DNA from 4 places in the Thioalkalivibrio sp. AKL10 genome. Region 1 is predicted to be linked to each of the others. Evidence: predicted binding sites of a transcription regulator. Region 1 holds the regulator's gene; each other region holds the start of a gene.
The links. Region 1 encodes FliA, which starts transcription of late flagellar genes. Its sites were predicted from a motif close to GCTAAAGTTNNNNNNNNNNCNGCCGATA; they were not measured.
Positions count from the first base shown of each region.

Region 2: the regulator FliA is predicted to act here: its motif matches at 2,136-2,163, upstream of G333_RS0110685 (methyl-accepting chemotaxis protein).
Region 3: the regulator FliA is predicted to act here: its motif matches at 2,057-2,084, upstream of G333_RS0108040 (flagellin).
Region 4: the regulator FliA is predicted to act here: its motif matches at 1,571-1,598, upstream of G333_RS0106860 (methyl-accepting chemotaxis protein).

Region 1 is NZ_KB907143.1:606,903-610,529, forward strand. Features, by position in the region: gene G333_RS0108670 (protein phosphatase CheZ) at 10-786, opposite strand; gene cheY (chemotaxis response regulator CheY) at 882-1,262, opposite strand; gene G333_RS0108680 (RNA polymerase sigma factor FliA) at 1,304-2,071, opposite strand; gene G333_RS0108685 (MinD/ParA family protein) at 2,068-2,892, opposite strand; gene flhF (flagellar biosynthesis protein FlhF) at 2,879-3,627, opposite strand, start outside.
Region 2 is NZ_KB907144.1:418,711-422,337, reverse strand. Features, by position in the region: gene G333_RS0110690 (DsrE family protein) at 1-100, opposite strand, end outside; gene G333_RS0110685 (methyl-accepting chemotaxis protein) at 441-2,075, opposite strand; gene G333_RS0110680 (hypothetical protein) at 2,340-2,972, opposite strand; gene G333_RS0110675 (alternative oxidase) at 3,042-3,627, opposite strand, start outside.
Region 3 is NZ_KB907143.1:467,783-471,409, reverse strand. Features, by position in the region: gene G333_RS15330 (flagellar protein FlaG) at 63-488, opposite strand; gene G333_RS0108040 (flagellin) at 563-1,978, opposite strand; gene G333_RS0108035 (nucleotidyltransferase domain-containing protein) at 2,900-3,199, shown strand; gene G333_RS0108030 (hypothetical protein) at 3,196-3,627, shown strand, end outside.
Region 4 is NZ_KB907143.1:226,071-229,697, forward strand. Features, by position in the region: gene G333_RS0106855 (DASS family sodium-coupled anion symporter) at 1-1,502, shown strand, start outside; gene G333_RS0106860 (methyl-accepting chemotaxis protein) at 1,664-3,574, shown strand.

The sequences.
Region 1 (3,627 bases):
GGGGCACTGCTAGAAGCCCAGGCTTGATAGCAGATCGTCCACCTCGTCCTGTCCTTGAACGACATCTGCGCTGGAATCTTGAGTCTTGGGCACACTGGGGCCGTGGCCCTTGCGGTCCGCCTCGCGGTCTTCTTCGCCACGCTCCAGGGACGCTTCGGCCGCTTCGACCTGCTCCATGCGCCCGCTGGAGAGCCGAATCAGGGTAACGAGGTTCTCTTCGAGGTCGGTCACCAGCTGGATCACGCGGCGAATCACCTGGCCGGTAATGTCCTGATAACTTTGTGCCATCAACACCTCGGAGAGCAGCCGCCGCAATTCCTCGGCGTCCTCGCCCGCCTGCCCGAAGAAGCTGTCCAGCTCACGCGCGAAATCGCGGAATTCGTCCACCGAGAGCTGCCGGTTGCGAAAGCGCGTCCATTTGGCGGTCAAGTCGGCCGCCTGCTGGCTGAACGACTCGGCGATCGGCAGGCTCGATTCGATGGCGCCCATCGTGGCGTGCGCGGCCTGCTCGGTCATGGTGACCACGTAGTTCAGGCGTTCCTTCGCATCCGGGATCTCCGCCTGGGTCAGCTCTACCAGGCGCGAGTCGCCACGGAAGCTTTGCAAGGCCTCGTGAAGGTCGCGCGTCAGCTTGCCCAGTTCGTCGAAGAGCTCGCGGTCGTAAGGACGCGCTAGATCCTGCACCAGCGCGCGTGCCGCCGCGTCGTCGCCCGCCTCGAGCGTCTGCACCAGTTGCCGGGCCAGCTCGAGCTGGCCGTCGCGTGGGGGGTGTTCCTGTTCAGTCATGAGGAGCCTCTTGCTGGTACGGCGCCGAAGGAGCCGGGTCACGTCCACCCGCGCAAGCGAGACGGACGTCGTCCGTATTCATCACTGAGCGATGCTTAGCCCTGTGCTTCAATACGTTCGAAGATCTTGTCGATCTTTTCCTTCAGCGTTTCGGCGGTAAACGGCTTGACCACGTAACCGTTCACACCTGCCTCCGCAGCCTCCACGATCTGGTCGCGCTTGGCCTCGGCCGTCACCATCAGCACCGGCATCGACTTCAGGTTGGCATCCGCCCGGACGGCCTTCAGCAGGTCGATGCCCGGCATATTGGGCATGTTCCAGTCGGTAATCAGGAAGTCGAAATCACCATTTTGCAGCATCGGCAGCGCGGTGCTGCCGTCGTCGGCTTCCTGCGTATTATTGAAGCCAAGATCGCGCAAGAGGTTCTTGATAATGCGCCGCATCGTGGAAAAATCGTCCACGATGAGAATTTTCATTCCCTTGTCCACACGTCACTCCGGGATTCGTAAGGTGAGTTTTAGAATAACTGCAAAGCCGTGCCGTCTTCGAGCCACGACCCCATGCGCGCGCGCAGCCGGATGACCGCCTGGCTGCGAATCTGGCTCACGCGCGACTCGGTCACGCCCAGAACAGCCCCGATCTCGCGCAGATTCAGTTCTTCGGTGTAATACAGCGACAGCACCAGGCGTTCGCGTTCAGGCAGATCCCCAAGGGCCTCGGCCAACTCCTCGCGAAACTCGCCAGCCTCAAGGCTACGCGACGGAGAGACTTCCTGCCCCTCGATCACACGATCGGCCCCGTCATCCCCGCCACCCAGATCGTCCAGCGCAAACAGATGGGCCCCGGCATGGTCCTTGAGCATGTCGTAATAGTCATCGATCGCCACGTCCAGCTCGGCCGCCACTTCGCTCCCACGCGCCGCACGCCCCTCACGGGCCTCGACACTCTGGATCGCGGCGGCAATACGCCGGCTGTTGCGGTGCACCGAACGCGGCGTCCAGTCACTGCGACGCAATTCGTCGATCATCGCACCGCGGATGCGGATTCCGGCGTAGGTGGCAAAGGTCGCCCCCTGCCCGCCCTCGAACTGCCGCGCCGCCTCCAGAAGGCCGATCATGCCGGCCTGGATCAGATCATCGACCTGGACCGAGGCCGGCAGACGGGCCATCAGGTGGTGCGCGATGCGATGCACCAGTTCAACGTGATCGGCAATCAACTTCTCGTGTCCACCGGTCGCGGTGGACGTCGCCTGGTAGCCGGAAAGTCGATTACGCGTCGTCATCATGCACTCTGCAGCATTCGTTCCACGAAGAACCCGACGCCCCCGTGGTCACCCCCACCAACCGGCCAGCGGTCCACCGTGCGTGCCAGTTCGGCAAACGCCTTGCCGGCCGGACTGCCGGGATACTGCTGAACCACCGGTGCCCTTTTCTGCACGGACTTGCGCAGATGTTCGTCCATCGGGATATAGCCGGCCAGATCCAGGACCACCTCCGGCAGGTAATTGCCACAGACGGTATTGAGTTTCTGCATCAGCCGCTCCGCACCCTCGCGTCCGCTGACCATGTTGGTGACCATGCGGAAACGCCGCAGCCCGTGGTCACGATGCAGCACCTTGATCAGGGCATAGGCATCGGTAATCGAAGCCGGCTCGTCGCAGACCACCACAAGGGTCTCCTGTACCGCCCGGCAGAACGAAGTCACCGACTCCTGCAGGCCTGCAGCAGTGTCCACGATCAGGACATCCAGCGGCTTGCGGTAGGCGCTGAAGGCATGGATCAGCCCCGCGTGCTCGGCCGGCGTAAGATTCGCCATCGCCGCGATACCGGAGGCCGACGGGACCACCTTCACCCCGTCCGGCCCCTGAACCAGGACATCGTCCAGGCTGTCCACGGCGCCGGTCACCAGGTCGTGCAGGGTGCGCTCCGGGCGCATCCCGAGCAACAGGTCCACGTTGGCCAGGCCCAGATCCGCATCGAACAGCATCACCTCGCGGCCCAACCGGGCCAGGCCGACCGCCAGATTGACCGACACGTTGGTCTTGCCCACGCCGCCCTTGCCCGAGGCGACCGCAATGACCTTCAACGGCTTGTTAGTGCGTGGCATAACGCCCCTTTCCAACCGGCTGAATCAGTTCCAGTGTGGCCGGCTCGGCCCCCTGCGCCGGGCGCAGCGGCGAGCGCGAGCGTCGCGGCGCTTCCATTTCGGCCAGCCGTTCGGCGGCCCAGGTCTCGCGGGCATTGCCACCCGCCTGCGCACCCTCGGCATCGTCGTCCAGTGCCAGGCGGGTCAGATACCCCGTATCGACCCGGTGAAAATCCTCGGCGATGCGCTGGCCATCGCTTACAAACCCAAGCCCCAGGTGCTGGTCCAGCAGGACCGACAGGACCTCGCCCAGCTGTTCTGCCTCGTCCAGTTTGGTCAGCACCAGCGCCGAGGGATCCGCCTTGCGAAACGCGTCCAGCACCCGCCGCAAGGTACTGCCCTGGGTCGTGGCCGACACAACCAACCAGCTCTCGGCACGGATATCCGGCGGCAGATGCGCGAACAGCGACTCCTCCTCCACCGCGCGCGGCGCCTGCCCGGCGGTATCCACCAGGATCAGGTGGCCATCGTCCACGCGCCGCGCCAGATCGCGCAGTTCGCGCGCATTCTGCAGCACGCGCACCGAGATCCCCGCCATCTGTGCAAAGGCTTGCAGCTGCCGTGTGGCACCGATGCGCTGGCTGTCCAGGGTCACCAGCGTAACCGAATCCGGTCCCATCCGACGGATCTGGCGCAACGCGATCCGTGCCAGCGTGGTGGTCTTTCCGACACCGGTCGGCCCCACCATCGCCAGCA
Region 2 (3,627 bases), on a different contig from region 1:
CGCTGACGAACAGCTTGGAGGGCTCATCCGCCTGCGCAACTGTGCCGGCACCGGCGAGGGCGAGAAGGGCGGAAGCGGCTAGAGTCTTGATGGCTCGCATGGAAGCTCCTGATCGGTTCTTAAAGTGGAATGCCAGAATATAATCGTATGCTGATACTAAATGCAAAAGAATGCGTCTAGATCGCGTTTATCGGGCAACCCCCAATGGGTCCACCTTCGTCGGGTGGAGGCATCGCGGGCAACGTAAATCTTAGAGTGCGTTCGGCGGCTGGAGTTCCCGGTGCCCCGTGACGAGCCCCCACTTTTCGCATCGCAAGCTCGGATCGCGCGGCTGCTCCTGACGGATCCGTTTTTTTCGGATGCTTTCGTGCAAAGCGGTAGCCGCCCGCCTGGCAAGCCGGAGCCGAAGCCGAGCTCACGGTGCCCTATAAGCGTGGGGGTCAGCCAATGCGGTAGGCGGAGGCCAGGTCGCGTACGCGCGAGGCGATGTCCGCGACCTCCTGGCTGGCGGTGGCCGTCTGGCGGGCCCCGTTGGCGGTATCGCCGGTGATGTCATTGATGGCGTAGATATTCCGGTTGATCTCTTCGGCCACCGCGTTCTGTTCTTCCGCCGCGCTGGCGATCTGTGTGGTCATGTCGCTGATTCGGCCGACCGCTTGGACGATGGATTCCAGCGCTTGCCCGGCGCGTTCGGCGTCGTTGCTGGTGGCCTCGGCCATTTCGCGGCCGCGGCCCATCGCGGTGACGGCGTTGCGGGTGCCCGCCTGCAGCGACTCGATCATCGCCTGGATATCCGCCGTGGAGTCCTGCGTGCGCGAGGCGAGGGTACGCACCTCGTCGGCGACCACGGCGAAGCCGCGTCCCTGTTCGCCGGCGCGGGCGGCCTCGATGGCCGCATTCAGGGCCAGGAGGTTGGTCTGCTCGGCAATGCCGCGAATGACGTCGAGCACCGAGCCAATCTGCTGCCCCTTCTCGTCCAGGTTGCGCACGGATTCCTCGATGGTCGCGACTTCGCCCGACAGGCGTCCGATGTCGCTGACCACCGTGCGCACCACTTCGCCACCCGCGCGGGATTCCTGATCGGCTTCCTGGCTGGAGGACGCGGCATCGGAGGCATTGCGCGCGACCTCCTGCACCGTCGCGGCCATCTCGTTCATCGCCGTCGAAACCTGCTCGGTCTGCGAGCGCTGCTGGTCGATGTTCCCGTTGGTCTGGGTACTGACGGCGGACAGCTGTTCCGCGGCAGAGGCCATCTGGTCCGTCAGCGTGCGCAACTCGCGGATCGAGTCCTGGAATTGGTCGAGCATGCTGTTCAGGGCGCCTGCAGTGGCGCCGATCTCGTCGTCGGAGCGAACGTCGACCCGGCGCGAGAGGTCATGGTGCTCGGCGATCTCCGTGAGTGTCTCGCGCATCCGCGAGATCGGGAGTGCCACCGAGCGATACGTCCACACCCCGGTGACCACGACGATGATCAAGACCACCAGCATCAGCGCGCCGCTGCGCACCAGAACCTGGGTGTAGAACGCCGATACCCGCTCGGCTTCGGTCCCGGCAACATCGATCTGCAGGTCGACCAGCTGGGTAATCTGGTCGCTGATCGGATCGATGGTGTCGTACAGGGGACCGTTGAAGGCGTCGAGCTCGCCCTGGACATCGCCGGACATCCCGCCAAGAGCCCCCTCCAGACGGTCCAGGTGGGCGTTGGCTGCGCGGAACAACCCGCGGGCACCATCGGCCAGTTCCTGCTCACGGGGCGTCAGGGTCGTGGCCAGGTAGGCGTCCCAGATCTCGGCGATCTCCTCTCGTGCCTCACGGACGTCGGCGAGTGCCTCTTCCGCCGTCATCCGTCCGGCGTCCGCCTTGTTGACCGCATCGATGACCAGCACCGCATAGTTGTCGGCGATGGTCTTCAGCTGCTGCAGGGGCACGACGCGGTCGTGATAGATGTTCTGCACGCCCTCTTCGATGTTGGCTGTGCCGCGGGCGGCCAAGGCCGCCAACAGCAGGAGCGCGGCCACGGGTACCACGATGGTGATGACCAGCTTGGATCGAACGGAGAGCGAGCGGAAATTCATGGGCGGTCCTTGTGTGGCCAGTATTGGGAGCAGCCCGCAACCTCGGGCCATGACCACAGTAAACGGCCTGGCCGGCCAAACCTTGAGGTGGATCACCCGTTGCGACGTCCGCTAGAGTCCGCTGCCAGCCGGTTCGAACGGGTGTCGGGCCTGCGCGGTTGGCGGCGTACTTGCCGGGGGTTCAGCGGCGTTTTCTGCGGGGCCGACTGACGAAGCAAAAGGCAAGGTTTGAACCCGAAGGTCGCGAAGGTCTCGCGTTCTACTTCATCTCGCGGACGGTCCGGACGACAGGGTCTCGCGGATGCGCCGCACGTCGCGCACATACTCCAGCATGGCCGTCATGGCATCGGCGAACAGGTAGGCCGCGAACAGGACCATCCCGCCCGCGAACAACCCGGCGAGGGGCCAGAGGATCGCCGTCAGGAGGGCCAGTCCCCAGCTCGCCGGTTCCACCAGCTCGGCTTCAAGGCCGAACGCGGCCACCGCGGTGCCCGCAAAGGGCTCCACCGCCGTCAGGGAGATGACCGACAACGCCAGCGCGAGCAGCACGAAGGCAATCGCCAGCAGCTCGCCGACCAGCCGTGTGCAGACGACAACGCAGGTGATGGCGGGATAGTCCCGCGTCGCCAGCGTGCCCAGTGCGCGGGCCCTTCGCCACAGGAGCACGACCCAGGCCAGCACTGCAACGGCAAAGAGGGCCTGCAGCAACACCAGGGATGCGACCGGCCAGGGCACCTGCGGCGTTTCCTGTGCCAGCGTCCAGAGCGTCACCGATGTCAGTAGCCCGCCCAGGCCCGTCAGGACCGCGATACCGCGCAGTCCCCATCCTGCCAGCCGCTGCAGGGGGAGTGCGCCCTCGGTCCCGCCGGTTGTCTCGTCGTTCACGGCCGTCTCCATGTCGTTCGCATACGGCCACACGATAGTGCCCGAAAACCGGCCCCGTCAGGTCGCGGGAGAGCGCCCGGGTCAGTCCTTCTTGCCGAGCAGGTCGGCGAAGCCGTGGTTGACGTCCCGGTGGCCTGCCTCGTCGGCGCGTACCGCGCGGATGACGTCGGACAGGCGGGCATCTTCCGGAAGGTTCCAGTACTGGATCGCGCGTGCCGGCGCGGCGACGTTATCGAGCCCGCCGGACTCCACTTCCTCCAGGTACTCGGTGTAGCTGACGACCGCTTCCTCTTCGAAGTAGCCTACGATCCGGTGCGCCGTACGCGACGAGAGGATGTAGATCATAAAGAACAACGTGTAGAAGAAGCCCTGCGCCAGGATGATCAGGAAGCGCTCCAGCCAGTTGGGCGAGGTGATCTCGATGAAGGTGAGCAGGTGCATGCGCTCGTTCTCGGCCTCGTCCATCAGCGTGCGGATCCAGCCGTGGTCATCCTCCATGCGCCGCAGCGAGCGCAGGTGCTGCAGCGTGGCGCCCACCATGCCGGGGACGCCCGCAACCGTCTCCAGGACCACGGCGCGGTGTCCGTAGCGCCGGGCAAAGAAGGTGTCGGCGAAGAATCGCATCAGCGAGGTAAAGCCCCGTGCGACGCGGTCGGAGAAATCACGG
Region 3 (3,627 bases), 140 kb from region 1:
AGCCGGACCCGCTGCCGGGCCCGGCTTAACTTGAACATCACGCTTACAGGTCTACGAAGCCGTCAGGCCTTGTCCGCCAGCCCCGTACCGCCGAGCTCCTGCTCGGTCTGGAACTGTTCCACCAGGGCCAGCACGGCCTCCGGCGGGATCTGGCGGATCACCTCTTCGCGTTCGCCGTCCATCACGGTAATCACCGTGCGGCCGCTGCTGTCGTCCACGCTGAACTCCAGCGCCCGCTTGGTGGATTGCAGGTAGGAATTGATCGACTCGACCACCTGATTGACCTCGTCCATATCCATGGCCTCAATCGCCGGTCCGGTGGAACCACGAGCCGTTGATTCCGTATTATTGTCCGCACGAACCACGGCCTCCGGCCGCCCTTCGCCACGAACAAGACCCGCGCCGGAACCAGGAGCCTTGGCCCCCTCGCCCCCGCGCGGGTTCACTGCCACCAGCGGTGATGTGATATTGCCGATTCCATCACTCATATCGCTGTCCTCTTCAGAAGGAGAGGATGGCGCTCGCGCCACCCTCCCTCAACCAGAAGCCCGAGTGATCGAGCTTACTGCAGCAGGGCCAGCACGTTCTGCGGAACCGCATTGGCCTGCGACAGCACCGAGGTACCCGCCTGCTGCAGCACCTGGGCACGGGTCAGCTCGGCCGTCTCGGACGCGAAGTCCGCATCCATGATGCGGGAACGGGCAGCCGACAGGTTCTCGGAGGAGATCTCCAGGTTGGCGATGGTGTTCTCGAAGCGCACCTGCACCGCACCCAATTCGGAACGCAGCGTCGAAACCTGCTGCAACGCCAGATCGACCGTACCAATCGTCTCCGTGGCGTCCTCGCGAGTCGCAACGCTCACATCATTCAGCGTCCGGGTATCTGCATTGTCATTGTCAAACCCCAGTTCGCCCGCAGCGTCGCCGCCCACTTCAATCCCGGTACCGATAGCGGCTTGCAAGTCGATGCCCTGAACAAATTCGGCGGTGTCGTCATTAGTGTCAAGCTCACCAATCGCCAGACTGGTGTTATCACCACCAATATCGGTCACCTCGATGGTGAAGTCCGAGTCGGAAGTAAAGACCAGTTCATTGTCGACGTTCTCAGCCGTCACGCCAGTCTCGCTCGATTGAGCGTTGATCGCGGCGACTGCATCATCGATATCCGAGTCTGCAGCAATGACAATCTCGGTACCGTTAATTTCGATCGTTGCGTCATTGGTACCCGCAGTACCATCAGGCCCGGTAAAGCTAAGCGCTTCCGTCACAACCGGACCACTACTCCGCTCAGCGCTAACGCCAGTGTCATCCGACATGGCATTAATGGCTGCAACGATGTCGTCAAAGCTCGAAACGCCATCAAGACTGACACTTTCACCGTTGATGGTCAGGTCATCCGAGAGCTCGGAGAAGTCAGAGCCGTTCGACAGCGCCGCGGCATCAATCGCGACGCCATCCATCACGTCTGCCCCAAGTTCAGAACCTCGGGCATCAACGCCATCCACCGAGATCGTCTGGTTCTGGTTCGCGCCTACCTGGAACACCAGGTTTTCGAGTGCACCATTCAGGATGTTTTCACCGTTGAACTCGGTGGAATTGGCTACCCGGTTGATCTCTTCAACGAGCTGGTTCACCTCGTTGTTCAGCGCCTCACGGTCGGAACTGGAGTTCGTGTCGTTCGCCGCCTGAACCGCCAGTTCACGAATACGCTGCATCGCGTCACTCACGGTACCCAGCGCCCCTTCGGCGGACTGTGCAAACGAAATCCCGTCATTCGCATTACGCGCCGCCTGATTCAGGCCGCGGATCTGGGAAGTGAAACGCTCGGAAATGGCCAGACCGGCCGCGTCGTCCTTGGCGCTGTTGATACGCAGGCCCGAGGACAGACGCTCCAGGCTCTGAGCCAGCGCACCCTGGGAGTTGTTCAGGTTGCGCTGCGCGTTCAGGGAAAGAACGTTGGTGTTAATTACTTGGGACATGATCGCTCTCCTGTAGAGTCGTTCGTCACCGCCTCGGGCGGTTCTGGTGAACGGGTTGATCCCCGCTCTCAGAAGCCTTAACGACCCTCACCCAGGAACCTTTAGCCCTTCATCGAAATTTTTTTCGTCCGGCGGCAATTCCTTGCCGCCCCTAGTTCCTCCGGCCGCGAAACCGTAACGCCCCGCACCAATGCCCAGCCATTATCCGGACCGCACTCCGACCACCATGGCCTTCTCGGTCATCCCGGCCGCAGCCCCCTGTCCGTCATCCCGGCCGTAGCGAAGCGAAGAGCCGGGATCTCCCCACGCGCGAACACCCCGACGTCTGCGCCACATTCAGCGGCGGAGATCCCGGATAACCGCTGCGCGGTTTCCGGGATGACGGGGGCTGGGTGGGCAATCCGACGGATGGGTGGCCATTCCAAACGTGCCTGCATCTATCCAGGCCATATCCACGCCATTATCCCGTCGGCACCCTTCCTCGCCGTCATCCCGACCGCAATGCCCCCTACATGTCATCCCGGCCGTAGCGGAGCGGAGAGCCGGGATCTCCCCACGTGCGAACACCCGGACGCTTGTGCCGGCTCCAACGGCGGAGATCCCGGATAACCGCTCCGCGGTTTCCGGGATGACGGGGGTGGGTGGGCAATCCGACGGATGGGTGGCCATTCCAAACGTGCTTGCATCTATCCAGGCCATATCCACGCCATTATCCCGTCGGCACCCTTCCTCGCCGTCATCCCGACCGCAAGGCCCCCTACACGTCATCCCGGCCGCAGCGCAGCGGAGAGCCGGGATCTCCTCATGCGCGAACACCCCGACGTCTGTGCCACCTCCAACGGCGGAGATCCCGGATAACCGCTGCGCGGTTTCCGGGATGACGTGGAGGGCATGTCGGCAGGGGCTTGATATACTTGAGCGATGCGCCTGACGGACGAACAACAGACGATCATCCGCGAGGAAGTGGCCCGTGCATTCGGGCCGGATGCTCGCGTGAAGCTGTTCGGCTCGCGCGTGGACGATGCCGCGCGTGGCGGCGACATCGACCTCTACATCGAGGCGGACGGCACACCGGATGAACTGCTGGACCAGGAACTGCGCCTGTACGTGGCACTGCAACGCCGACTGGGCGAACGCCGTGTGGATATCGTCGTGCATCCACGCGGCACTCCGCACCGCCCCATCGATACGCATGCCGACCGGACGGGGGTGGCCCTGTGACCGCTACGACGCCACAGCAACGACTCGCACGGCTCATTGATCTGGTTGATCGTGAGGATGAGCACCTGCTCGCCGTACGCGAACGCCTGCTGGAAGGCGATTGCACAGTCGGTCCCGAACGCGTTCAGGGCATCCTTGCCACGGACACCGGGGTCGATCGCCTGGAGTCCTTCGGCGCGAAGTTCGGCCGCATGCAGGACACGATCATGGACAAACTCGTCCCCACATTTCTTGCCTGCGCCGGGGAAAACACGGGACCGGCCATCGACAACCTGGCACGTCTGGAGAAGCTCGACCTCCTCCAGGACGCCGACGCCTGGCTACAAATGCGCCAGCTGCGCAACCGCCTGGTCCATGAATACATGGAGAGGCCCGCCGACCTGGCCCCGGCCCTCCAACGCGCCTGCCGCTTCACCGACCAGATGCAC
Region 4 (3,627 bases), 380 kb from region 1:
ATACCGACGAGACGGGGCAGGAAGGCGAAGCGGCGGTGGCGAAGGGCTCGACGGTGGACTGGCGCGCCCGGATCGGCCTGATGCTGGGCCCGGCGATCTTTGTGCTGTTCCTGCTGGTGCCGGCGCCGACGGGGTTCGATCCGGCGGCTTGGTGGGTGCTGGGGCTGACGCTGTTCATGGCGACCTGGTGGATCAGCGAGGCGTTGCCGCTGCCGGTCACGGCGCTGCTGCCGATCGCGATCCTCCCGGTCCTCGACATTACCTCGATGGAGAACGCGACCGCGCCCTACGCGAACCCGATCATCTTCCTGTTCATGGGTGGCTTTGCGATCGCCTTGGCGGTGCAACGCTGGGATTTGCACCGGCGCATGGCGCTCGCGATCGTGGCCCGTTCCGGGAATCGTCTGCACGCCCTGGTCGGGGCCTTCATGCTGGCCACGGCCGGGTTGTCCATGTGGGTCAGCAATACCGCGACCGCGGCGCTGATGCTGCCGATCGCCCTGTCGGTACTGGGCCTGATTGAACGTGGTGCATCGCCACAGGGGCCGGGGGCGAGTGCGGAGTCGCGGCGCCCGGCCCTGGCGTTGTTGCTGGGGATCGCCTTTGCCGCAAACATCGGGGGCATGGCGACCATTATCGGCTCGCCGCCGAACGCCCTGACCGCGGCCTATCTCGGGGATCGCCACGGGATGGAGATCGGGTTTCTGGAATGGATGACCCTGGGCCTGCCGTTGGCGGCGATCCTCCTGGCCCTCGCGTGGTGGCTGCTGACGCGCTGGGTGTTCCCGGTGCACCGGGTCGAACTGAACGGCCTGCGCGCCCTGCTGGACGAGCAGCGCGCCACGGTCGGGCGTTGGTCGACCGCAGAGAAGCGCGTGGCGGCGGTGTTCGTGCTGGTCGCGCTCGCCTGGCTGACACGACCGCTGCTGGAGGGGTGGTTGCCCATCTCGCTGACCGATGCCGGCATTGCGATCCTGGGCGCCGGCTTGTTGTTCCTGATCCCCTCGGGTTCCATGGAGCAGCGCAGGTTGTTGGCCTGGGACAACACCCGCGAACTGCCCTGGGGCGTGCTGCTGCTGGTCGGAGGCGGCCTCAGCCTGGGGGCGGCCATCGAGTCCAGTGGTCTGGCGGAGCTGGCGGCCGATGCCCTGGTGATCGCGCAGACCTGGCCGCTGATCCTGATCATGGCCGGGGTGGTGTTGCTGACCATGACGCTGAGCCACGTAACGAGCAATACGGCCACGGCCGCGACGCTGCTACCCCTGGTCACCGCGTTTGCGCTGAGCATGGACGTGCCGGTCCTGATGCTGGCACTCCCCGTCGCCTTTGCCGCTTCCGTGGCCTTCATGCTGCCGGTGGCGACCCCGCCGAATGCCATCGTGTTCGCCAGCAACCGCCTGCAGGTGCTGGACATGGTGCGGGGAGGGGCTCTGCTTTCCGTGGTGGCGCTGGTGCTGATCAGCCTGGCGGTCTACGTCTTCGCCGAGGCCCTGTTGGTGTAGCCGCGGCGCGGATTCGTTCTGTGAGTGCCGTGTCCCCGACGTTCTTGTGGGGATGAAAAGCCTTCCATGCTCAAGTTCTAGGATTCGCCGCCGCTAGGGAGGACGAACGGCCCATTATTTTGCGAGCTGGCGCTGACCGGCAGACCGAAGGACGCACCGACATGTTCAACAATATTCGAATTGGCGTACGGCTCATGGTGGGCATCATCGGCGTGGTGGTCCTGGCCGTGGTGCTGACCCTGGTCGTGGTGATGAATGCCCTGGGTACGATGGCGGACAGGGCGGAGCAGCGGGAGCTGAACGACTTGGCTGGCCAGTTGCTGGATCGGCTGGACCAGGAGTCGGCGCGCGCGACCGCGATGGCGGAGACCGTGGCGCGTATCCCGGATGTGCAGGAGGCCATGGCCAATGGGGATCGTGATCGGTTGGCCGCACTGACGGTGCCGAGTTTCGAGTCCCTGAACGCCGATTACGGCGTGCGCCAGTATCAGTTCCACACGCCGCCGGCGACCTCCTTCCTGCGCGTGCATCGCCCGGATCGTTATGGCGATGACCTGTCCGGTTTTCGCCAGACGGTCGTCGACACCAACGACCGCCGCGCCCCGATCTCGGGCCTGGAAGAGGGCGTGGCCGGCCTGGGTATCCGCGGCGTGGTCCCCATTGCTCACAACGGAGAGCACGTGGGTTCGGTGGAGTTCGGGCTGTCCTTCGGCGACCCTTTCTTCGAGCAGTTCACCGAGGAGCTGGGTGCACCGGTCGCGCTCTACCTGCGCGATGAGGGTCGGTTCAACCGCTTTGGCGGGACCATCGAAGGCGAAGCGACCTTCAATGCGGCCGAGATGCGCGAAGTGCTCGAGGGCGAGCGCCTGGTGCGCAACGTGACCTACCAGGGCGAGCCGATGGCGGTGATCGCCCGGCCGGTGCGCGATTTCTCCGGCGATGCGGTGGGTGTGCTGGAACTGATGGTGGACCGCAGCGCCTACGTGACCATGACCCGCAACGCCACCGGCACGGTGGTCATGGTCGGCGTGATCGCGGTGGTTCTGGGCGCGCTGCTGGCCTGGTTCCTGACCCGCAGTATCGTGCGCCCGCTGTGCCAGACGGTGGAGCGTCTGGACGACATCGCCAGTGGCGAGGGTGACCTGACGCGCCAGCTGGAGGTGTCCGGCCGGAACGAGCTGGGCGATCTGGCGGTGGTGTTCAACCGCTTTGTCGAGAAGATTCGCGTGTTGATCCAGCAAGTGGCGGCGGGTTCCGATCAGGTCGCTGCCGCGTCCAACGAGCTGTCCGCGACCAGCGAGGAGACCAACGAGCAGGTGCGCCGCCAGAAGGCGGAGACCGACCAGGTCGCCACCGCGATGAACGAGATGACCGCCACCGTGCAGGAAGTCGCCCGCAATGCCGCGGATGCGGCGGCGGCCGCCCAGGCTACGGACCAGGACGCCGTGGCCGGTCAGCAGGTGGTGCAGAAGACGATCACCGCGATCAACGGCCTGTCCAGGCAGGTCGACAATGCGGCCGAGGTGGTCACCCGCCTGTCGCAGGATGCCGAGCAGATCAACAAGGTCCTGGAGGTCATTGGGGACATCGCCGACCAGACCAACCTGCTGGCGCTGAATGCCGCGATCGAGGCGGCCCGCGCTGGCGAGCAGGGCCGCGGCTTCGCCGTGGTGGCCGACGAGGTACGCACCCTGGCCAGCCGGACGCAGGACTCGACGCACGAGATCCAGCAGATGATCGAGCGGGTCCAGAGCGGTACGCGCGAGGCGGTGCAGGCGATGGAAGATGGGCGTTCCAAGGCCCACGAGAGTGTCGAGCAGGTGAACCTCGCCGGCGAATCGCTGAACGCGATTACCCAGTCGGTGACCCGCATCAGCGACATGAACACGCAGATCGCCAGCGCCGCCGAGGAGCAGTCCACCGTGGCCGAGGAGATCAACCGCAACGTGGCCAACATCACCGAGGTGCTGGACCAGACCGCGGCGGGCTCCGAGCAGATCCGCAATGCCTCGGAGGAGCTGTCCAAGCTCGCGTCCCAGCAGCAGGAGCGCGTGGGTCAGTTCAAGGTCTGATACTCGACCCGATGATGTCGAGCCCGCCTCCCTGTTCGGGGAGCGCGGGCTTT